DNA from 2 places in the Pseudomonas sp. MWU13-3659 genome. Region 1 is predicted to be linked to the other one. Evidence: predicted binding sites of a transcription regulator. Region 1 holds the regulator's gene; the other holds the start of a gene.
What was found. Region 1 encodes sigma-54, which starts transcription at its own class of promoters, with help from an activator protein. Its sites were predicted from a motif close to ANTGGCATNNANNTTGCTNT; they were not measured.
Positions count from the first base shown of each region.

Region 2: a site for sigma-54 is predicted at 4,970-4,989, ahead of flgB (flagellar basal body rod protein FlgB). Genes of this name have one in related genera too.

Region 1 covers NZ_JAMSHW010000007.1:3,343-14,544, forward strand. The annotation lists gene murA (UDP-N-acetylglucosamine 1-carboxyvinyltransferase) at 20-1,285, opposite strand; gene NGM28_RS10870 (BolA family protein) at 1,309-1,548, opposite strand; gene NGM28_RS10875 (STAS domain-containing protein) at 1,667-1,969, opposite strand; gene NGM28_RS10880 (MlaC/ttg2D family ABC transporter substrate-binding protein) at 1,966-2,619, opposite strand; gene mlaD (outer membrane lipid asymmetry maintenance protein MlaD) at 2,629-3,114, opposite strand; gene mlaE (lipid asymmetry maintenance ABC transporter permease subunit MlaE) at 3,114-3,911, opposite strand; gene NGM28_RS10895 (ATP-binding cassette domain-containing protein) at 3,911-4,720, opposite strand; gene NGM28_RS10900 (KpsF/GutQ family sugar-phosphate isomerase) at 4,956-5,930, shown strand; gene NGM28_RS10905 (KdsC family phosphatase) at 5,931-6,455, shown strand; gene lptC (LPS export ABC transporter periplasmic protein LptC) at 6,464-7,036, shown strand; gene lptA (lipopolysaccharide transport periplasmic protein LptA) at 7,023-7,547, shown strand; gene lptB (LPS export ABC transporter ATP-binding protein) at 7,548-8,273, shown strand; gene NGM28_RS10925 (RNA polymerase factor sigma-54) at 8,446-9,942, shown strand; gene hpf (ribosome hibernation-promoting factor, HPF/YfiA family) at 10,021-10,329, shown strand; gene ptsN (PTS IIA-like nitrogen regulatory protein PtsN) at 10,341-10,805, shown strand; gene rapZ (RNase adapter RapZ) at 10,808-11,202, shown strand, end outside.
Region 2 covers NZ_JAMSHW010000008.1:37,655-48,856, forward strand. The annotation lists gene flgA (flagellar basal body P-ring formation chaperone FlgA) at 1-44, opposite strand, end outside; gene NGM28_RS12240 (chemotaxis protein CheV) at 108-1,037, shown strand; gene cheR (protein-glutamate O-methyltransferase CheR) at 1,089-1,916, shown strand; gene NGM28_RS12250 (autotransporter family protein) at 2,087-4,681, opposite strand; gene flgB (flagellar basal body rod protein FlgB) at 5,036-5,443, shown strand; gene flgC (flagellar basal body rod protein FlgC) at 5,446-5,889, shown strand; gene flgD (flagellar hook assembly protein FlgD) at 5,905-6,609, shown strand; gene flgE (flagellar hook protein FlgE) at 6,640-8,031, shown strand; gene NGM28_RS12275 (hypothetical protein) at 8,116-8,301, shown strand; gene NGM28_RS12280 (type I secretion system permease/ATPase) at 8,421-10,133, shown strand; gene NGM28_RS12285 (HlyD family type I secretion periplasmic adaptor subunit) at 10,130-11,202, shown strand, end outside.

The DNA of each region.
Region 1 (11,202 bases):
TCCCTGCGCCGGTCACAGACTAGCCCGGTACGCGGCGGATCTTGGCGCCGAGCATCTGCAGTTTTTCCTCGATGCACTCGTAACCACGGTCGATGTGGTAGATGCGATCGATGAGCGTGTCACCTTCGGCGACCAGGGCCGACAGCACCAGGCTGGCGGAAGCGCGCAGGTCGGTGGCCATCACTGGAGCGCCCTTGAGCGCCTTGACGCCAGTGACGATGGCGGTGTTGCCTTCGACCTGGATCTGCGCGCCCATGCGGTGCATCTCGTACACGTGCATGAAACGGTTTTCGAAGATGGTCTCGATCACCGCGCCAGTGCCTTCGGCGATGGCGTTGAGCGAGATGAACTGCGCCTGCATGTCAGTGGGGAACGCCGGGTACGGCGCGGTACGCAGGTTGACGGCTTTGGGCCGCTTGCCGTGCATGTCCAGCTCGATCCAGTCTTCGCCGGTGGTGATGTCGGCACCAGCTTCCTTGAGCTTCTCCAGGACGGCTTCGAGAATGGTCGGATCGGTATCCTTGACCTTGACGCGGCCGCCGGTCACGGCAGCGGCGACCAGGTAGGTGCCGGTCTCGATTCGGTCGGGCATGACGCGGTAGGTTGCCGAGGCCAAGCGCTCCACGCCATCGATGGTGATGGTGTCGGTACCGGCGCCCTGAACCTTGCCGCCCATGGCATTGATGAAGTTGGCCAGGTCGACCACTTCCGGCTCGCGCGCGGCGTTCTGCAGTACGCTGCGGCCCTTGGCCAGCGCGGCGGCCATCATGATGTTCTCGGTACCGGTCACACTCACGGTATCGAAGAAGAAGTGCGCGCCACGCAGGCCGCCTTCCGGGGCCTTGGCCTTGATGTAGCCGCCCTCGACCTCGATCTTCGCGCCCATGGCTTCCAGGCCACGGATGTGCAGGTCGACCGGACGCGAGCCAATGGCGCAACCACCTGGCAGGGCCACTTCGGCCTCACCGAAGCGAGCGACCATCGGCCCCAGCACCAGGATCGAGGCGCGCATGGTCTTGACCAGCTCATAAGGAGCAACCAGGGTCTTGATGGTGCGCGGGTCGATCTCCACCGCGAGCTTCTCATCGATCACAGGCTCGATGCCCATGCGACCGAACAGCTCGATCATGGTGGTGATGTCGTGCAGGTGTGGCAGGTTGCCCACGGTGACCGGACCGTCGGCCAGCAGGGTCGCCGCCAGGATTGGCAATGCGGCGTTCTTCGCGCCGGAAATGCGGATTTCGCCGTCGAGGCGCGGGCCGCCAGTGATAATCAGTTTGTCCATACGTCTCTCGCCGCCAAGTTGGCTCAGGTGCGCTCAGCCCAGGCTGCGCTGCTGAAGAATTTCATGGTTACCGCGTGAATGCTGCCGTTCGAGATCCACGGATTGAGGTGAGCATAGATCGCCTGTTGACGCTTGACCGGGCTCAGGCCGGCCAGCTCGTCGCTGATCACGTTCAACTGGAAGTTGCAGCCTTCGCCTTCAACTTCGACCCGGGTTCCCGGCAATTTCTCTTCCAGAAAGCTTTTGACTTCTACGGCCTGCATGCTCAACCTCGATCGGCGCCCAACGCGCGCGGGTCGGCCATCATACAAAAAAGCCCCTCGCCTGCGAAGCCCAAGACGGGGCGCACTGACCGAGGGGCTTTCACCTTGCGGCAGGCCATCAGCCCGCCAGTACCTCATCGAGGTCATAGACCTCGGCAATTTCCCGCATGTCGTCAGGCATGCCGCGCAGCTCGCAGGCCTTGCCGGCCGCCTGGGCGTCACGCATGAAGGCCAGCAGCAGCGACAGGCCGACGCTGCTGGACTTCACCACGGCGGTGCAGTCCAGCACCAGGCGGGCCTCGCCGCTGGCGGCGATCAACGCCTTGCCCTGCTTGCGCAGGGCCGGGCCGCTGCGGTAGTCCAGCACGCCGGCCAGGCGCAGGACGCCAGGCTCGGCCATGCTCACTGCGGCATCGCTCATTTGACTTCCTTGTCCGGCGAGTTGTCGGCGGTCTGCTTGGCCTTGGCCACTTCGCCGGCCCAGCCGTCGATGGTCTTGTCGAGGTTGTTGCCGTTACGCTGCATGGCGTCCTGGAACTGGTCGCGGAACAGTTTGCCGATGTTGATGCCGTTGACGATGACGTTACGCACCTTCCACTCGCCGCCGATCTTCTCCATGGTGTACTGCACCGGGTAGACCGCACCGTTGGTGCCGGTGATCTTCATGCCGACGCTGGTGCGGTCGCCATCCTCAGCCTTGGCTGGGTCTACGACGATGCCCTGGTTGTTGTACTCCAGCAGCGCATTGCCATAGAACTGCATCAGGCTGCGCTTGAAGTTCTCCTGGAAGCGCTGCATCTGCTCAGGCGTGGCCTTGCGCGAGTACTTGACCGTCATGATGCTCTTGGAGATGCCGTCGGCATCGACCACCGGGCCGAGGTTGTCGTTGAGCGCCTTGTAGAACGCCTCGGGGTTGGCCTTGTACTGCTCTTTGTTGGCTTTCAGGTCGCTCAGCAGTTGAGTGGTAGTGCCCTGGATGACGTCGCGGGCAGACTGCCCAGGCGCTGCCATGCTCAGCAGGGGGAAGGCCGCCAACAGCACCAGCAGGCCACGTCGCAGGATCGAAATCATGGGAACTCCTTAATTAGCCGGTTGAGCTTCTTTCGGTTCCTTGCCCACGGAATTGAGCAGGAACTTGCCGATCAGATCTTCCAGCACCAGCGCCGACTGGGTGTCGTGAATGGTGCTGCCATCCTTGAGAACCGCTTCTTCGCCGCCGACGCTGATGCCGATGTACTTCTCGCCCAGCAGGCCAGCGGTCAGGATCGAGGCCGTGGAGTCGGTCGGCAGGTTGTCGACCTGCTTGTCCAACTGCAACGTGACCCGACCGGTATACGAATCACGGTCCAGATCGATGGCCGTGACCTTGCCGATGGTCACGCCAGCCATGGTCACTTTGGCTCTGACCGTCAAACCGGCGATATTGTCGAAATACGCATAAACTTTGTACGTGTCGCTGCTCGGGCTGGCCGACAGCCCGCTGACACGCAGGGCCAGCAGCAGCAGCGCCAGGATCCCGGCCAGGAGGAACAGGCCGACACCGATTTCCAGGGTGCGGTTTTGCATCAGAAATCTCCAAACATCAAGGCGGTCAGAATAAAGTCCAGACCCAGGACTGCCAATGAGGCATAAACCACGGTCTTGGTGGTGGCACGGCTGATCCCTTCTGAAGTGGGCTCGCAGTCGTACCCCTGGAATACGGCGATCCAGGTAACGACAAAGGCGAACACCAGGCTCTTGATTAGCCCGTTGATCACGTCGTCGCTGAAAGAAACGCTGTTCTGCATGTTGCCCCAGAACGAACCGTCGTAGACGCCCAGCCAGTCGACGGCGACCCACGAACCGCCCCAGATGCCGACCACACTGAAGATCAGCGCCAGCAACGGCAGCGAAATGAAACCGGCCCACAGGCGCGGGGCAACGATGTACTTGAGCGGGTCGACACCGATCATCTCCAGGCTCGACAACTGCTCGGTGGACTTCATGTTGCCGATCTCGGCAGTCAGCGCGGAACCCGCGCGCCCGGCGAACAGCAAGGCGGTCACCACCGGCCCCAGCTCACGCAGCAGCGTCAGGGCAACCATCTGCCCCACGGCCTGTTCCGAGCCGTATTTGGTGAGGATGCTGTAGCCCTGCAGCGCCAGCACCATGCCGATGAACACGCCGGACACGACGATGATCGCCAGCGACAGCACGCCGACCGAGTAGAGCTGCTTGACCAGCAGCTGGAAGCCACCGCCGATGCCGCCACGGCCACTGAGCGCATGCCCCAGGAACAGGCACGAGCGCCCCAGCACCGCGAGCACGTCGATGGCCGAACGGCCGAACAGACGGATACGTTCGAGTAAGGATTTTCTGCGCATCAACGCGCCCCCAGCAGATCGGCGCGATAGTCAGGCGCGGGAAAATGGAATGGCACCGGACCGTCCGGGTCACCCTTCATGAACTGGCGGATACGCGGGTTGTCCGACCCCATCAGCTCGTCCGGCGTGCCCTGCCCCAGTACCTGCCCATCACCCACCACATAGATGTAGTCGGCGATGCTGGCGGTTTCCGCCAGGTCGTGGGAAACCACGATGCTGGTGATCCCCAGGGCATCGTTGAGCAGGCGGATGAGACGGACCAGCACACCCATGGCAATCGGATCCTGGCCGACGAACGGTTCGTCGTACATGAGGATCTGCGGATCGAGGGCGATCGCACGGGCCAACGCCACACGGCGCTTCATGCCGCCGGACAATTCGTCGGGCATCAGGTCGATGGCACCACGCAGCCCCACCGCCTGCAGTTTCATCAGGACGATGTCGCGGATCATCTCGTCCGACAGCTGCGTGTGCACGCGCAACGGAAAAGCGACGTTCTCGAACACATCGAGGTCGGTGAACAGCGCGCCGCTCTGGAACAGCACGCCCATGTGCTTGCGCGCGTCGAACAGGTCGCTGCGCGACAACGCGGGCAGGTTCTGCCCGTTGACCCAGACTTCGCCGCCTGTGGGGCGCAACTGCGCGCCCATCAGGCGCAGCAAGGTGGTCTTGCCGCACCCCGAAGGCCCCATGATGCCGGTGACCTTGCCGCGGGGAATACGTATGTCCACGTTGCTGAAAATGCTGCGCGAACCGCGCTTGAAGGTGACGCCCTTCAACTCGACCGCGTAGGCGCTATCCACACTCATCTAGACTCCTTGCTAGTGCAGCCTCGCACTAATGGACGTTCACCTTCATCGTGAAGGCACACGCGTCCCTGGCAGGCCGAATAGCGGCGAACTATAGCACCGCTGGCAGGCCCTTCCCAAGGGCGTCAAACGTTCCATTCAGGGTGCTGACAGCTATATGTGACATTCGAAGGATGAGCGTTTCACACATTGCGGCTATAATCGCCGCCTTTTCATCAGGCATTGCGTTTTCGACATGAGCCAATCCAGCGAGCTGATCCACTCCGCCCAGCGCACCCTGCGTCTGGAACTCGAGGCCGTAGAGGGCCTGCTGGCCCGTATCGACGGCAACTTCGTCAAGGCTTGTGAGCTGATCCTGGCCAGCAAGGGACGCGTCGTGGTGGTCGGCATGGGCAAGTCGGGGCACATCGGCAACAAGATCGCCGCCACCCTCGCCAGCACCGGCACCCCTTCGTTCTTCGTGCACCCGGCCGAGGCCAGCCACGGTGACATGGGCATGATCACCCGTGACGATGTCATTCTTGCCCTGTCCAACTCCGGCAGCACCGCCGAGATCGTCACCCTGCTGCCGCTGATCAAGCGCCTGGGGATCCAGATGATCAGCCTTACCGGCAACCCGGACTCACCCCTGGCGCAAGCGGCCGAGGTCAACCTCGACGCCCGCGTGGCCCAGGAAGCCTGCCCGCTCAACTTGGCCCCCACCTCTTCCACCACCGCCGCGCTGGTGCTGGGCGACGCACTGGCCATCGCCCTGCTGGAAGCACGCGGCTTCACCGCCGAGGATTTCGCCTTCTCGCACCCGGGCGGCGCACTGGGCCGACGCCTGCTGCTGAAAGTCGAGAACGTGATGCATTCGGGCGAGGAGCTGCCACAGGTGCAACGCGGCACGCTGCTCAAGGATGCCCTGCTCGAGATGTCCCGCAAGGGCCTGGGCATGACCGTGGTCCTGGAAAACGACGGCAAGCTCGCCGGCGTCTTCACCGACGGCGACCTGCGCCGCAGCCTCGACCGCAGCATCGATATCCACAAGACCCTCATCGACGAGGTCATGACCGTCCACGGCAAGACCGCCCGCGCCGAGATGCTCGCCGCCGAAGCGCTCAAGATCATGGAAGACCACAAGATCAGCGCGCTCGTGGTTGTCGACCGCGAAGACCGCCCGACCGGCGCCCTGAACATGCACGACCTGTTGCGTGCCGGAGTGATGTAAATGAACCAGGACCTCATGCAACGCGGCAAGGCCATCAAGCTGGCGGTGTTCGACGTCGATGGCGTGCTCACCGACGGCCGCCTGTACTTCCTCGAGGATGGCAGCGAATTCAAGACCTTCAACACCCTCGATGGCCAGGGCATCAAGATGCTCATGGCCTCGGGCGTGACCACCGCGATCATCAGCGGGCGCAAGACCCCCGTGGTCGAGCGCCGGGCGAAGAACCTGGGCATCCCGCACCTGTTCCAGGGCCGCGAGGACAAACAGGTGGTGCTCGACGGCCTGCTCGCCGAACTCAACCTAAGCTATGAACAGGTCGCCTATCTTGGCGACGACCTGCCCGACCTGCCGGTGATCCGCCGGGTGGGCCTGGGCATGGCGGTGGCCAATGCCGCGCCGTTCGTTCGCCAGCACGCCCACGGCGTGACCCAGGCACGCGGCGGTGAAGGCGCCGCCCGCGAGTTCTGCGAACTGATCATGCAGGCCCAGGGCACCCTGGACGCTGCCAACGCCAACTACCTGTAAGGCCGCCCATGTTCAGCAAGAAACTTCGTAATGTTGTGCTGTTCGGCGTGATTGCCGCAGTGCTGGCCGCCGTCGGCTATTGGAACGTCAGCCCGGAAAGCTTCCTCGACCAGCCCACCGCCCAGGTCGACGAAAGCGCCATCGACTATTACGCGATCAATGCCCACAGCGTGCAGTTCCTGCCGGACGGCAAGCTGCAGTACGAGATGACCGCCGACAAGGTCGAACACCTCAAGGCCAGCGAAGTCACCCTGGTGACCACGCCCGACCTGCACATGTACCGCGGCACCGCGTACCCGTGGCACGTGCAGAGCAAACGCGCCGAGGTCAACCCGGACGGCACCGAGGTCGAACTGATCGATGACGTGCGCGTGGCGCGCACCGACGAAAAGCAACGCGAAACCATCATTACCAGCACCCGCATGACCGTGTTCCCGCAGAAGCAATATGCGCAGACCGAGCAAGCCGTTAGAATCGACGGCGCCGGTGGCACGACTACGGGCAAAGGAATGAAAGCGTATTTGAAAGAAGGCAGGATGGACCTGCTCTCTAACGTAAGAGGACAGTATGAGGCTCGTTAAAACCATCCCCCTTCTGCTCAGCCTGGGTGTAGCACTGGGAAGCGCGAGCGCCTTCGCCCTGCCGAACGACCGTGACCAGCCGATCCGCATCCAGGCGGACAACGCCCACCTGGACGACAAGCAAGGCGTGGCCACCTACACCGGCGACGTGATCATCACCCAAGGCTCGATGATGATCAAAGGCAACACCGTGACCATGACCCGCGCCGCTTCCGGCGACATCGACGTGGTCACCTCGGTGGGCAACCTGGCCTATTTCGAGCAGCAGCAGAGCGCCGCCAAGCCCGACAAGATGAAAGGCTGGGCCGTGACCATCCAGTACCAGGCGCAGAAGGACATGGTGATTCTTACCGACCGCGCCAAGGTCGAGAACGAAGGCAACACCACCGAAGGCGAGAAGATCGTCTACAACACCAAGACCCAGGTGGCGACCGCCGGTCGCGGTGGCAACGTGACTGCACCACGTCAGCGCATCGACATGGTCATTCAACCGAAGAAAAAGGCCGAGTAAATGGCAACCCTCAAAGCCCAGCACCTGGCCAAGAGCTACAAGGGCAGGCAGGTCGTTCGCGACGTCAGCCTGTCCATCGACAGCGGCCAGATCGTCGGCTTGCTCGGCCCCAACGGCGCCGGCAAGACCACCTGCTTCTACATGATCGTGGGGCTGGTCCAGGCGGATCAAGGCCGCGTCCTGATCGACAGCCTCGACGTCAGCCACCAGCCCATGCATGGCCGCGCGCAAGCAGGCATCGGCTATCTACCGCAGGAAGCCTCGATCTTCCGCAAGCTATCGGTGGCCGACAACATCATGGCGATCCTCGAGACCCGCAAGGACCTCGACCGCGACGGCCGGCGCAAAGAACTGGAAAGCCTGCTGCAGGAGTTCCACATCAGCCACATCCGCGACAACCTGGGCATGAGCCTCTCCGGTGGCGAACGCCGTCGTGTCGAAATCGCCCGCGCCCTGGCCACCGCGCCCAAGTTCATCCTGCTGGACGAACCCTTTGCCGGCGTCGACCCGATCTCCGTGGGCGACATCAAGCAGATCATCCACCACCTCAAGAACAAGGGCATCGGCGTACTGATCACCGACCACAACGTTCGCGAAACGCTGGACATCTGCGAGACCGCCTACATCGTCAACGACGGTCAACTGATCGCCGAAGGCGATGCCGAGAGCATCCTGGCCAACCAGCTGGTCAAGGAAGTCTACCTGGGCCACGAGTTCCGCCTCTGATCCAGGGCCTGCCCGGAGCACTGGCAAACACGCCCGGGACGGGCTTAAGTGTAACAGTGCTCTAGGCAAACGCTGCAATTTCAGGCATATAACTTGCTTAAAATCGGCGCCCAAGCGCCCTACGTAGTGGATGGCGCATGTGCGCCGGCGAACAAGGTATTAAGCCCCTGCCATGAAACCATCGCTCGTCCTAAAAATGGGCCAGCAACTGACGATGACCCCGCAGTTGCAACAGGCCATCCGTCTGCTTCAGCTCTCCACCCTGGACCTTCAGCAGGAAATCCAGGAAGCGCTGGAATCCAACCCGATGCTCGAACGTCAGGAAGACGGCGACGATTTCGACAACAGCGACCCGATGGCGGACAACGCCGAGAACAAGCCGGCCACCGAAGTCCAGGACAACAGCTTCCAGGAAACCAGCAGCAGCAGCGCGGAAACCCTGGAAGATGGCGAGTGGGCCGAACGAATCCCCAACGAGTTGCCGGTCGACACGGCCTGGGAGGACATCTACCAGACCAGCGCCAGCAGCCTCCCCAGCAATGACGACGACGAGTGGGACTTCACCACCCGCACCTCGGTCGGCGAGAGCCTGCAGAGCCACCTGCTGTGGCAACTGAACCTGGCGCCGATGTCGGACACCGACCGCCTGATCGCCGTCACCCTGATCGACAGCATCAACGAGCAAGGCTATCTCGAAGACTCGCTCGACGAAATCTGCGCCGGCTTCGACCCAGAGCTCGATATCGAGCTGGATGAAGTCGAAGCGGTACTGCACCGCATCCAGCAGTTCGAACCCGCCGGCATCGGCGCCCGCTCGCTGGGTGAGTGCCTGCTGCTGCAATTGCGCCAGTTGCCGGCCTCGACGCCCTGGATGAGCGAAGCACAGCGCCTGGTCACCGACTTCATCGACCTGCTCGGCAGCCGTGACTACAGCCAGCTGATGCGCCGCATGAAGCTCAAGGAAGACGAACTGCGCCAGGTCATCGAACTGGTGCAGACACTCAATCCGCGCCCCGGCTCGCAGATCGAATCCAGCGAGCCGGAATACGTGGTCCCGGACGTCATCGTGCGCAAGGACAGCGAGCGCTGGCTGGTCGAGCTCAACCAAGAGGCCATTCCGCGCCTGCGCGTCAACCCGCAGTACGCCGGGTTCGTCCGTCGCGCCGACACCAGCGCCGACAACACCTTCATGCGCAACCAGTTGCAAGAGGCACGCTGGTTCATCAAGAGCCTGCAGAGCCGCAACGAGACGCTGATGAAGGTGGCGACGCAAATCGTCGAACACCAGCGCGGCTTCCTCGACCATGGCGACGAAGCCATGAAGCCCCTGGTGCTGCATGACATCGCCGAGGCGGTGGGCATGCACGAGTCGACCATTTCCCGGGTCACCACGCAGAAGTACATGCACACGCCGCGTGGCATCTACGAACTGAAATACTTTTTCTCGAGCCACGTGAGCACCGCCGAAGGCGGCGAATGCTCGTCCACGGCGATCCGCGCGATCATCAAGAAACTGGTGGCGGCGGAAAATCAGAAAAAGCCATTGAGTGACAGCAAGATCGCTGGTTTACTGGAGGCACAAGGCATCCAGGTAGCCCGTCGCACCGTCGCCAAGTACCGCGAGTCGTTGGGGATCGCCCCGTCGAGCGAGCGCAAGCGACTGATGTAGCCCCCGGATGTGCCACAGCGTTTCAGTGGCAGGTGCAATACCTGCCTCTTTATGCACGGGCAACAAAGGAGAAGCTGTATGCAAGTCAACATCAGTGGACAGCATGTAGAAGTCACCCAACCACTGCGCGATTATGTGCTTGAAAAGCTCGCCCGGGTGGAGGGTCATTTCGACAAGATCACCAATGCAACGGTGATCATGAAAGTCGAGAAGCTACAGCAGAAGGTTGAAGCCACACTCCAGATACCCGGTGGCGAAGTGGTCGCCAACGCCGAACACCAAGACATGTATGCAGCGATCGACGCCCTGGCTGACAAGCTCGACCGCCAACTGAAAAAACACAAGGAAAAACAGCAAAGCTTGCTGCAAGGTGCAGCCGCCCGCTGATCCCCTCATCCATGATCCGACTTGAAACCATCCTGACCCCCGGCCGTTCCCTCGTGAACGTGCCGGGTGGCAGTAAAAAGCGCGCCCTGGAAAAGGTCGCCAACCTGATCGCCGAGCAAGTACCCGAGCTGAAGGTGCAAGACGTCTTCGAAAAACTCGTCGCTCGTGAAAAACTGGGCTCCACCGGCTTCGGCAATGGCATCGCCATCCCCCACTGCCGGCTCGAAGGCTGCACCGCGCCCGTCAGCGCCCTGCTGCATCTGGACGCCCCCATCGATTACGACGCCATCGACGGCGCCCCGGTCGACCTGCTGTTCGTCCTGCTGGTCCCGGAAGCCGCCACCGATGCCCACCTTGAACTGCTGCGCCAGATCGCCAGCATGCTCGATCGCAAGGAGGTTCGCGATCGCCTGCGCGGCGCCGCCAGCAACGAGGCTCTGTACCAGGTAGTCCTGGACGTGCAGAACGAGGCCTGACCATGCGCCTGATCATCGTCAGCGGTCGCTCCGGCTCCGGCAAGAGCACCGCCCTCGACGTACTGGAAGACAACGGTTACTACTGCATCGACAACCTGCCCGCCGGGTTGCTGCCGCAGTTGGCGGAAAACGCACTGATCAACACCGAGCTGCAGCAACCCAAGGTGGCTGTTTCGATCGATGCGCGTAACCTGCCCAGCCACCTGACCCGCTTTCCAGAGCTACTGGAAGAAGCGCGTAACCGTCATATCCAGTGTGACGTGCTTTATCTGGACGCTGACGAAGACACGCTGCTCAAGCGCTTTTCCGAAACCCGCCGCCGCCACCCGCTGACCAATGCCAATCGCTCGCTGGCCGAGGCGATCCGGGTGGAGAGCGAGCTGCTGGGGCCGATCGC
Region 2 (11,202 bases), on a different contig from region 1:
AGCAGGTGCGTCAGTCGTCGGAAAAATGTCGTTTTCGTATACATGGCGCTCAAAAAAGCAAAGCCCGTGCCGACTTGGTAAACAGGCAATCGTTGAAGGAGACTGGCATGGCTGGAGTGATGGATTCGGTCAACCAGCGCACGCAACTGGTGGGGCAGAATCGCCTGGAGCTGCTGTTGTTTCGCCTCAATGGCGACCAGCTCTACGGCATCAATGTGTTCAAGGTCCGGGAAGTGCTGCAGTGCCCGGAACTGACGCTGCTGCCCAGGTCCCACCCAGTGGTGCGCGGCGTGGCCAATATTCGCGGGGCGACGATCCCGATCCTGGATCTGTCGATGGCGACCGGGTTGCCAGGGCTGCAGGAAGAAACGCGCAACAGTTTCGTGATCATCACCGAGTACAACACCAAGACCCAGGGCTTCCTGGTGCACTCGGTCGAACGCATCGTCAACATGAACTGGGAAGAGATCCATCCGCCACCCAAGGGCACCGGTCGCGATCACTACCTCACCGCGGTGACCCGGGTCGACAACCGCATGGTCGAGATCATCGATGTCGAGAAGGTGCTGGCGGAAGTGGCGCCGTCGTCCGAATCGGTGTCGGCGGGCGTGGTGGATGCCGAGGTGCAGGACAAGGCCGTGATGCTGCGGGTGCTGACCGTCGACGACTCATCGGTGGCGCGCAAGCAAGTCAGCCGTTGCCTGCAGACCGTGGGAGTCGAGGTGGTGGCGCTCAACGACGGTCGCCAGGCCCTGGATTACCTGCGCAAGCTGGTGGACGAGGGCAAGCGTCCGGAGGACGAGTTCCTCATGATGATCTCGGATATTGAAATGCCGGAGATGGACGGCTATACCCTGACCGCTGAGATTCGCAGCGATCCGCGCATGCAAAAGTTGCACATCTGCCTGCATACTTCGTTGTCCGGGGTATTCAACCAGGCGATGGTCAAGAAGGTCGGTGCCGATGACTTCCTGGCCAAGTTCAGGCCGGACGATCTCGCCCAGCGCGTGGTCGACCGGATCAAGGCGTCCCATTGAAACGGCCGGGGCCTGTCCCCGGCGCTAGCGATTTAGAAAGAGGCGGCAGCATTGTCTACGGGTAATTTGGATTTCGAACAGTTCCGGGTCTTCCTGGAGAAAGCCTGTGGCATCCTGCTGGGCGAGAATAAGCAGTACCTGGTCTCCAGCCGTCTCAACAAGCTGATGGAGCAGCAGGGCATCAAGTCCCTTGGCGAACTGGTGCAGCGCATCCAGGCGCAGCCACGGGGCGGCCTGCGCGAACAGGTGGTCGATGCCATGACCACCAACGAGACGCTGTGGTTCCGCGACACCTATCCGTTCGAGGTGCTCAAGAACAAGGTGATCCCGGAGTTCATCAAGAACAACCCGGGCCAGCGCCTGCGCATCTGGTCGGCGGCCTGCTCGTCGGGGCAGGAGCCGTATTCGATCTCGATGTCGATCGACGAGTTCGAGCGCACCAACCTCGGCCAGTTGAAGATGGGCGCGCAGATCGTCGCCACCGACCTTTCCGGTGCCATGCTCAACAACTGCAAGACCGGCGAGTACGACAGCCTGGCCATCGCCCGCGGCTTGTCCCAGGAGCGCCTGCAACGATACTTCGACACCAAGGGCCCAGGGCGCTGGGCGATCAAGCCGCCGATCCGCAGCCGTGTCGAGTTCCGCTCGTACAACCTGCTCGACAGCTATGCGCCGCTGGGCAAGTTCGACATCGTGTTCTGCCGCAACGTGCTCATCTACTTCTCGGCCCAGGTCAAGAAGGACATCCTGATGCGTATTCACAGCACGCTGAAGCCGGGCGGATATCTGTTCCTCGGGGCATCCGAGGCGCTCAACGGGTTGCCGGACCATTACCAGATGGTCCAGTGCAGCCCGGGGATCATCTACCAGGCCAAGTAAGGCTGGATGAGGCAAAAAAGGCCGGCATCGCGAGATGCCGGCCTTTTTTGTTGATCAATCGGGTGGTTCGCCTGTAGGAGCGGCTTTAGCCGCGATGCGGTGTCTGGCACCCGCTTCGCGGGTGATCGCGGCTGAAGCCGCTCCTACAGAGATTTCCTGCGGGCGAACCGTCAGAAGTCGTAGCGCACCTTGGCCGAGAACACGTCGGCATCGAAGCCTGACTTGCCGACATAGTCGTAGTTCAGGCCGACGGTGACCGCGCCCAGCTTGTAGTCGGCGCCCACGCCGGCCTCGTAGCTGTTGCGCGCGGTACTGGCACCGTTGGTCACGAACGGTGTGCCGCCCACCAGGAAGGTCGAGGTGTTCTGTACCTTGTCGGCGGCGAAGTCGTGATAGGTCATCAGCTTGAACTGCGGCTCCAGGGTGCCGGCGCCGAGGGCGTAGCTACCTGCCAGGCGCACGCCGGCGCCCAGTTCGATGGCTTCGTAGCGCTGGTCTTCGATCTTCAGCGCGGCGGACGAACCTTTCTCCTTGTAGCTATCGATGTCGACCCGGTTGTAGCGCGCGGCCATGCGCGGCTCGACCAGCCATTGCGAGCTGGCCTGCCAGGTGTAGCCGGCGATCAGGTTCAGGCCCAGTTGCTTGCTGTCGTAGTCGGACTTGGCGCGGGTGCCGGCGATGTCGCGCTTGCCTTCGTTGTCGTTGAAACCGTAGGTGAGGTTGCCGTCGACGAAGTAGTTGCCCAGCTCATAGCCGCCGTACAGGGTAAAGGCGTGGCCCTCGACGTCGGTCTTGCTGCCGCTTCGGCCGTTGACGTCGGTATTGATGAAGCTGTACGCCAGGCCCAGGGTCAGTTGGTCGTCGAGCTTGCCGTCGGCACCGACGGCGATGCCGCGGCTGTAGGCGTTGTAGCCGGCGATGCCGTCCCGGCGTTGCTGGGTGGCGTCGCTGTACAGGCTTTGCACCCACACGCCGGTGTCCTTGAGCGTGTCGCCCGAGGCGACCCCGCGCAGGCCGCTGGTGCGGTTGAGGGTGACGTTGCTGATCAGGCGCTGGCTGGCGGTGGCGGCCTGGCGGGCGCCATCGCTGACATCCGGGGCCAGTTGCTCGGCCAGCCGGGTCAGTTGCGCCTCGTCGGCCTGGGACGCGATGCGCAGCAGCGGATCGTCCTTGCTCAACAGCGCCAGCAGGCCGGAACCGGCCAGCCCGTTCAGGGCGTGCTGGGCGTTGTTGTCGCCACCTTGTTCCTGGACCATCTCATCGATGGCCTGCTCTGACTTGGTGTTGACCTCGACATAGACCTTGTTGTCTTCCAGGGTGCTGGTGCGCACGTTCAGCAGTGCCGATGTGCTGACCACCTTGGGCTTGCCGTTAGGGTCGACGGCCTGGCCGCTGGCGTCGAGCACCTGGACCTGCCCGGCCTCGAGCAGCAGATAGCGCCCGCCAGCGGGCAGGTAGTCTTCGCTCTCGGGGGCCAGCGCGATTCGTGCATCCTGGCCGAACTCGGCAATACCGCTGACCTTGAGCACGGGCAGGGCTGGGTTGCTCTCCTCGCTCAGGTACAGGCCCAGCGAAGAGTGGTCCGCGACCCGCAGGTTACCTTCGAGGTTAATCTGTTGGCTGTCCAGGTTGAAGGTGATCGGAGGCTCGTCGGCGCTGCCGACCTCGAGCCAGCCGCCATCGCGCAAGCGGATGTTGCCCAGGGAGGGGTAGTAGGCGCCATAACTGGCATTACCCTCGACTTCGATGTTGGCCAGGCCATTGAGGTCGCCGAGGATATCGCTGCCCTCGCGCATGATCAGCTCAACCGGGCGGTTGCTGGTGGTGGCGTCGACAGCCACCCTGGACCAGATCCGGCCGCTGTTGAAGATGTTCAGGTCGCCGTTGGCCTTGTATTGCGGCTGCAGGCCCGGCCCGTCATAGACGACATTGCCGACCTTGATCGCGATGTTGCCGGCGGTGATCCTTCCGGTGTTGACCACGTGGTTGTTAATGCCGCCGACGAGGGTGGTGCCGTCCAGGTTGATGCCGATCGATTCCTGCGCCCCGATGTACAACAGGCCGGTGTTGGTCACGCCGGCCAGGACGCTGCCGGTGGTGGCGTCGATACCGATTGCGCTGGGGCCGACGACATTGATTTCGCCATTGTTGATGACCCGCCCTTCAAGGCTCGCGCCGGCGAGGTTGATACCGCGCGATTGCGTGCCGTTGCTGACGATGCGCGCGCCATTGGCATTGATCAGGTCGCCATTGATGACCGTGCGACCGCCATTGTGAGTGCTCAAGTCGATGGCGGCCTTCGCAGGGTTGAAAGGCCCCGAGGTCATATCACCGCCTGCCTGCAGCAGTCCTTCGTTGACCAGGTCGCCGTCGAGCACGGTTGCGCTGATCTTCAGGGCGGAGCCCTGCGCGCTGGTGGTCTTCACGATGCCGCGGTTATAGAAGTAGCCGTTGAGTTGGCTGTCGGTGATGCGGATGCCGTCGACCCCGCTCTTCGAACCGAAGGTGTTGCCTTTGTTGGCGTTGATCGCGCTATCGAACGCCAGGTCACCCTGCACCTTGGCATCGGTCAGGTCGATGGCGGTGCGGAAGATGTCGGTGGAACTCCCGGTGAATGTGAGATCGTCGCCGTAGGTCTGGTGCTGGCTGCTATAGCCGGCGTCCGTCAGGACGATGGTCTGGGGGGCGGGTACTGCCAAGGCAGGCAGGGGGCTGGCGCCGATGGTCAGGGCCAGCAGGGTCTTGCGGAAGGTGGGCGCAGGCACGTTTTCGTTCCTTGGAAATCGTCTTGGGAAGCGGCGCGCATCCATGCGTGACGGGAGGTCTGCAATCCTCTCGGGAGTGTCCTTCGGGCACGCCTCTGCGCGGGGAGCGAATCCTATCTCAGGTGGTGGCACATTGACACTTCTGTTGACGTCAATTTTTTGATTTGCCGCTTTTGCCGCCTGTCATTTGCCGCTCGCGCTCCGCGAGGCGGAAGCACTTTGCCGCTTTTCTGGCAGCTGTCGGGCGATGGGAAGGGCGAGAGGCCAGTATTTATCGGGGATTTGTTGGTTGGCACAACCCTTGCTAAAGCTTTGCCAACGAAATTCTGGTCAACCTTCGAAGGTTTCCCCGACATGAGCATCAGCTTCGATAAAGCGCTCGGCATCCACGAAAAGGCATTGGGCTTCCGCGCCCAGCGCGCCGAGGTGCTGGCCAATAACATCGCCAACGCCGACACGCCCAACTACAAGGCGCGTGACATGGACTTCTCGTCGGTGCTCGCCGCCGAGGCCGACAAGCAGCAGAAGGGGCGCATCGCCCTCGACCGTACCAACAGCCGTCACATCGAGGCCGAAGGCCTGGCGATGGCCGACGACACGCTGCAGTACCGCACGCCGATGCAGCCGTCGATCGACCAGAACACCGTGGACGCCCAGATGGAGCAGTCGAACTACGCCGAGAACGCCGTCGGCTTCCAGGCCAGCTTCACCCTGCTCAACAGTAAATTCAAAGGGCTGGTCGCAGCCCTGCGCGGAGAGTGACCATGTCCCTTGCCAGTGTCTTCAATATCGCCGGTAGCGGCATGAGCGCGCAGAACACGCGCCTGAACACCGTTGCCTCGAACATCGCCAACGCCGAGACCGTCTCGTCGAGCCTCGACCAGACCTACCGTGCCCGTCACCCGGTGTTCGCCACCACCTTCCAGCAGGCCCAGGGCGGCGTCGGCCAGTCGCTGTTCGAGGACCAGGGCGAGGCGGGGCAGGGCGTGCAGGTCAAGGGCATCATCGAGGACCAGAGCAACCTCGAGGCGCGCTACGAACCGAACCACCCGGCGGCGAACAAGGACGGCTACGTCTACTACCCGAACGTCAACGTGGTCGAGGAGATGGCCGACATGATCTCCGCCAGCCGTGCGTTCCAGACCAACGCCGAGCTGATGAACACCGCCAAGACCATGATGCAGAAAGTGCTGACCCTGGGTCAGTGATAAGGAAACCGGACCATGGCAGTCGAAAGCACTACTGGCGTGAACCTCAATGATGTCCTGAAGAACTCGGGCGTCAGCGACGGCACGACCAAGAAGCCCACCACCGAGAAGACCGACAAGAACGCCCTGGGCAAGGATGCGTTCCTGCAGTTGCTGGTCACCCAGATGCAGCACCAGAACCCGCTGGATCCCCAGGACAACGGCGAGTTCGTGGCCCAACTGGCGCAGTTCAGCAGCCTCGAGGGTATCCAGACCCTCAACAGTTCGGTCAACTCGATCATCACCGGCATGGGCTCGTCCCAGGCGCTGCAGGCCTCGTCCCTGGTCGGGCGCTCGGTGATCGTGCAGAACGAGAAGGCCATGGTCGACACCACCAAGAGCTTCACCGGCCAGGTGGTCGTGCCGCAGAACATCACCGAGGGCAAGGTCACCATCAAGGACAAGGATGGCAACGTGGTCAAGACCATCCAGTTGGGCGAGCAGAAGAAGGGCAACGCCGACTTCATCTGGGACGGCACCAACGACAAGGGCGAGAAGCTCAGCCCAGGCAACTACACCTTCACCGCCACCACCATGGTCGATGGCAAGGCAGCGACCATGTACACGTTGTTGCCGGCCACGGTGAACAGCGTCAGCTTCCAGAACGGCGGCGAGATGATGCTCAACCTTGCCGGGATCGGCAAGCTGGGTATCTCCAAAGTACAAACCATCGGAATCTAAGGCCGCTAGAACGGCAGAAGGAGCGAATACATGTCTTTCAATATCGGCCTTAGCGGTCTTTACGCAGCCAACAAGCAACTGGACGTCACCGGCAACAACATCGCCAACGTCAACACCAACGGCTTCAAGTCGTCGCGCGCCGAGTTCGCCGACGTCTATGCCGGCGCCAACCGCCTGGGCGTGGGCAAGAACCAGGTCGGCAACGGCGTGCGCCTGGCCAACGTGTCCCAGCAGTTCGGCCAGGGTGACGTGAACAACACCGGCAACGTGCTGGACATGGGCATCCAGGGCCAGGGCTTCTTCGTGCTGTCCGACAACGGCTCGCTGAGCTACACCCGTGCCGGTGCGTTCCAGACCAACAAGGACAACTTTGTCGTCACCTCCGACGGCGTGCGTCTGCAGGGCTATGCCGCCGATGCCAATGGCAAGATCCAGAAGGGCGTGCTGACCGACCTGAAGATCGACACCTCGGCGCTGGCGCCCAAGTCCACCACCCTGATCGATCAGGGTATCAACCTGAACTCGTCGGCCGTCGATATCCCGCTGCAGGTATGGGACCCTACCGCGACGCCACCGGCGATGGTGCCGAACAAGCCGTTCGATCCGTCCGACCGCAGCACCTACTCCGACTCGTTCCCGACCAAGGTGTACGACAGCCAGGGTAACGAGCACGTCATGGAGCAGTTCTACCGCAAGACCGGCACCAACCAGTGGACCATGTATACCCTGGTCGATGGGCGCAACCCATTCACCCCAGGTGCTGCCGCCCCAGCGGGTACCACTCCGCTGACTGGCACCATTGACTTCAACCCCGATGGCAGCGTGAAGAGCATGACGACCGCCGCCACGGGCGTGCCGAGCACGCCGGTTGGCCAGTTCGACTGGAGCGTCACCAACAACATCTTCAGCATGAAAGGCTGGGTGCCTGCGGCCAAGGACTCCGCCGGCAACTGGGCGTCGAATGGCGCGGTCGGCAACGCTGCGGGCATGCGTCTGTCGATGAACAGCACCACCTCGTACAACACCGAGACCGCGCGCATGTCGCAGTCCCAGGACGGCTATGCCACCGGTATCCTGTCGAACCTGTCGATCGACTCCACCGGCGTGATGTTCGCCAGCTTCAGCAACCAGCAGTCCCGCGCCATCGGCCAGGTCGCCATCGCCAGCTTCGCCAACCCGCAGGGCCTGCAGCAGATCGGCGGCACCCGCTGGAAAGAGTCGTTCGCCTCGGGCATCCCGGGCATCGATGCGCCGAAGACCGGCACCCTGGGCAGCGTCGAGTCCAACTCGCTGGAAGCCTCCAACGTCAACCTGACCCAGGAGCTGGTCGAGCTGATCAAGGCGCAGAGCAACTACCAGGCCAACGCCAAGACCATCTCCACCGAAAGCACCATCATGCAGACCATCATCCAGATGACCTGATGGTCGCTGGCAGGTCGCCGCACTACGCGTAACCACACGAACCCCTTTCTCGCGAAGGGGTTCGTCGTCTTTGAGGGTTGGCTCATGAAAACACTGATCGTCGCTGTTGCCGCGGCGTTCTGCCTGCTCCAGGCCCAGGCCGCCATGGCGCCCTGGTGGCGCTGGGAAAGCCAGGCCGATGGGCGCCTGGTCTGCTCGCAATGGTCGCCGGGCGATGGCTGGAAACGCTTTGCCGGGCCCTACAACAATGCCGCCTGCCGAGCGCTTTGACGCAAGGCAAAAATTGATGGCTTGAGGCCATCGATTGCGGCATTTCCTTCAGGTATGATCCGCGACATCCCCATTCGTTTGCGTGTCTCGCAACGTCTCTCTTCCAAGGACCGGAACTCTTGAAAAGCAGTAAGGATGCTGGCGCACGCGTGCTGCCGGAGCGGCTGTCTGTGGCCCTGAAAAAGGGCTTGATCGGTGCGGCCCTGTTCTCGGGTGTGATCAACCTGTTGGCGTTGGTCGGCCCCTTGTTCATGCTTGAAGTCTACGACCGGGTCATCCCCAGCCGCAGCCTGCCCACGCTGGTGGCGCTGGGGTTGCTGGTGCTGGGTATCTACGTGGTGTTCGCGCTGGTCGACATCATCCGTGCCCGGGTCATGTCGCGGGTGGCTGCGTCTGTCGACAGCGCGCTGTCCGCGCAAGTGTTCCGGGCCATCGCCGGGGCGCCGCTGAAGATCGTCATGCGCCATGACCCGCTCAAGCCCGCCCATGAGCTGGAGCAGATCCGCGCTTTCATCGCAGGCCCAGGGCTCATGGCCTTCTTCGATTTGCCCTGGATGCCGGTGTACTTGGCGGTCAGCTTCTATATCCATCCCTCCCTGGGGTTGCTGGCGCTGGGCATGATCATGCTGATGGTGCTGCTGACCTGGCTCACCGATCGCGGTACCCGCCAGGACATGCGTGATGCTGCCGAGCTTGCGAGCCAGCGCAATCGTTTGGGCCAGCAGGCCCACGGCGGCGCCGAGGTGCTTGCCGCGATGGGCATGACCGGGCGCGCCGCCGAGCGCTGGCAGGGCTTGCAGGCGCACTACGCCACCTTGCAGCGGCGCAGCGCCGACGTGAGTGGTTTCTACGGTGGCATCACCAAGGCCTTGCGCCAGCTGGTGCAGTCGGCGTCGCTGGGCGTGGGCGCCTGGCTGGTGATCCAGGGCGACCTCAGTGGCGGTGCCATCGTGGCCGCCTCGATCATTGTCGCCCGTACACTGGCGCCGGCCGAGCAGATCATTGGTACCTGGCGCAGCCTGGTGTCGGCGCGGCTGGCCTGGCAGCAACTGCAAGAGGTGCTGGCGCTTTTCCCGGCGCCTGCCGAAAAGACCGCGCTGCCGACCGCGCGGCATCAGGTGCAGGTGGAGGGCTTGTGCGTCGCGCCGCCCGGTGGGCAACGCCTGGTACTGAACAACATCAACTTCACGTTGGCCGCAGGCAGTGCCATGGCGGTGGTCGGGCCGAGCGCTTCGGGCAAGTCGTCGCTGGCGCGGGCGCTGGTGGGTGCCTGGCCGGCAGCGCGTGGCCAGGTCTGCCTGGATGGCGCGGCGCTGACTTTGTGGCCGGATGCCACGCGGGCGGCGCAGACCGGTTACCTGCCGCAGAGTGTCGACCTGTTCGAGGCGACCGTGGCGCAGAACATCGCACGCCTGGACCCTGACGCCGATGCCGCGGCCATTGTCTCGGCCGCACAACAAGCCGGCGTGCATGAACTGATCCTGCAACTGCCGCAAGGCTACGACACGCCGATCGGCGCTGGTGGCGCCAACCTGTCCGCCGGGCAACGTCAGCGTGTCGGCCTGGCCCGGGCGTTGTATGGCGACCCCTTCCTGGTGGTGCTCGACGAGCCCAACGCCAACCTCGATGCCGAGGGCGAGCGGGCGTTGGCGCGGGCGATCCTGGGGGTCAAGGCGCGCGGCGGCGTGGTGGTTGCCATCGCCCATCGCTCGGGTTTGTTGTCGGTGATGGACCAGGTGCTGGTGCTGGAGCAGGGTGCCCAGGCCGCCTTTGGCCCGCGGGACGCGGTGCTGGCGCGGCCGGTGGCCGTGAAGGGAGGGGCTCAGGCATGAAGACTGTCGATAACGAAAAGCAGCTGTTGGGGTCGTTGCGCAATCACCTCTGGGTGGGCGCCACAGTGGTGGTGGTGCTGCTGGGTGGTTCTCTGATGTGGTCGGCCGTCACCGAGCTGGCCGGGGCGGTCATCGCGCCGGGCACCGTCGCCGTGCAGGACAGTGTGAAGAAAGTGCAGCACCCCAATGGCGGTGTGGTCGCGCAGTTGCTGGTAAGCGAGGGGCAGGCGGTGCAGGCGGGCGAGGTGCTGGTGCGCCTGGATGCCACTGTGCAGGAGGCCAGCCACGCCATAGTCGCCAAGGCGCTGGACCAAGCCCAGGCCCGCCAGGCCCGGCTGGAGGCCGAGCGTGACGGCAAGGCGCAGGTGGAGATGCCTGCGCGCCTGGTGTCGCGCCAAGCGGATGAACAAGTGCAAGCGGTCATGGCCAGCGAGCGGCAATTGTTTGCCGATCGCCGGCAGTCCCGCGAGGGGCAGAAGTCGCAACTGCGCGAGCGCATCGAGCAGCTCAAACAGACCATCGGCGGTCACGATCTGCAGCAGCGTACCAAAGCCGAGGAAATCCGCCTGATCGACGAGGAATACCAGGCGGTCAAGACGCTGCAGAAGAAAGGCCTGATGACCCTTGATCGGGTCAATGCCCTGGCACGCGGCATCGCCCGCCTGCAGGGCGAGCGCGGCCAACTGATCGCCTCGATTGCCGAAGCCCGCGCACGCATTGCCGAGACCCAGCTGGAATTGCTGCAGGTCGATCAACGTTTCCGCGAACAGGTTTCCGAAGAGCTGCGCGACCTCATGGCCCGGCAAGGGGAGTGGGTGGAGCGCGAAGTCGCTGCCGCCGATCAACTTCGCCGCGTTGATGTCCTGGCACCCAGTGCCGGGCGCGTCCAGCAGCTCACCGTGCACACCGTGGGTGGCGTGATCTCGCCGGCCGAAACCCTGATGCAGATCGTGCCATTGGGCGACGAGCTGCTGGTCGAGGCGCGGGTCAGCCCGCAGGACATCGACCAGGTGATGCTCGGCCAGGATGCCTTGCTGCGCTTCAGCGCCTTCAACCGCGCCACCACCCC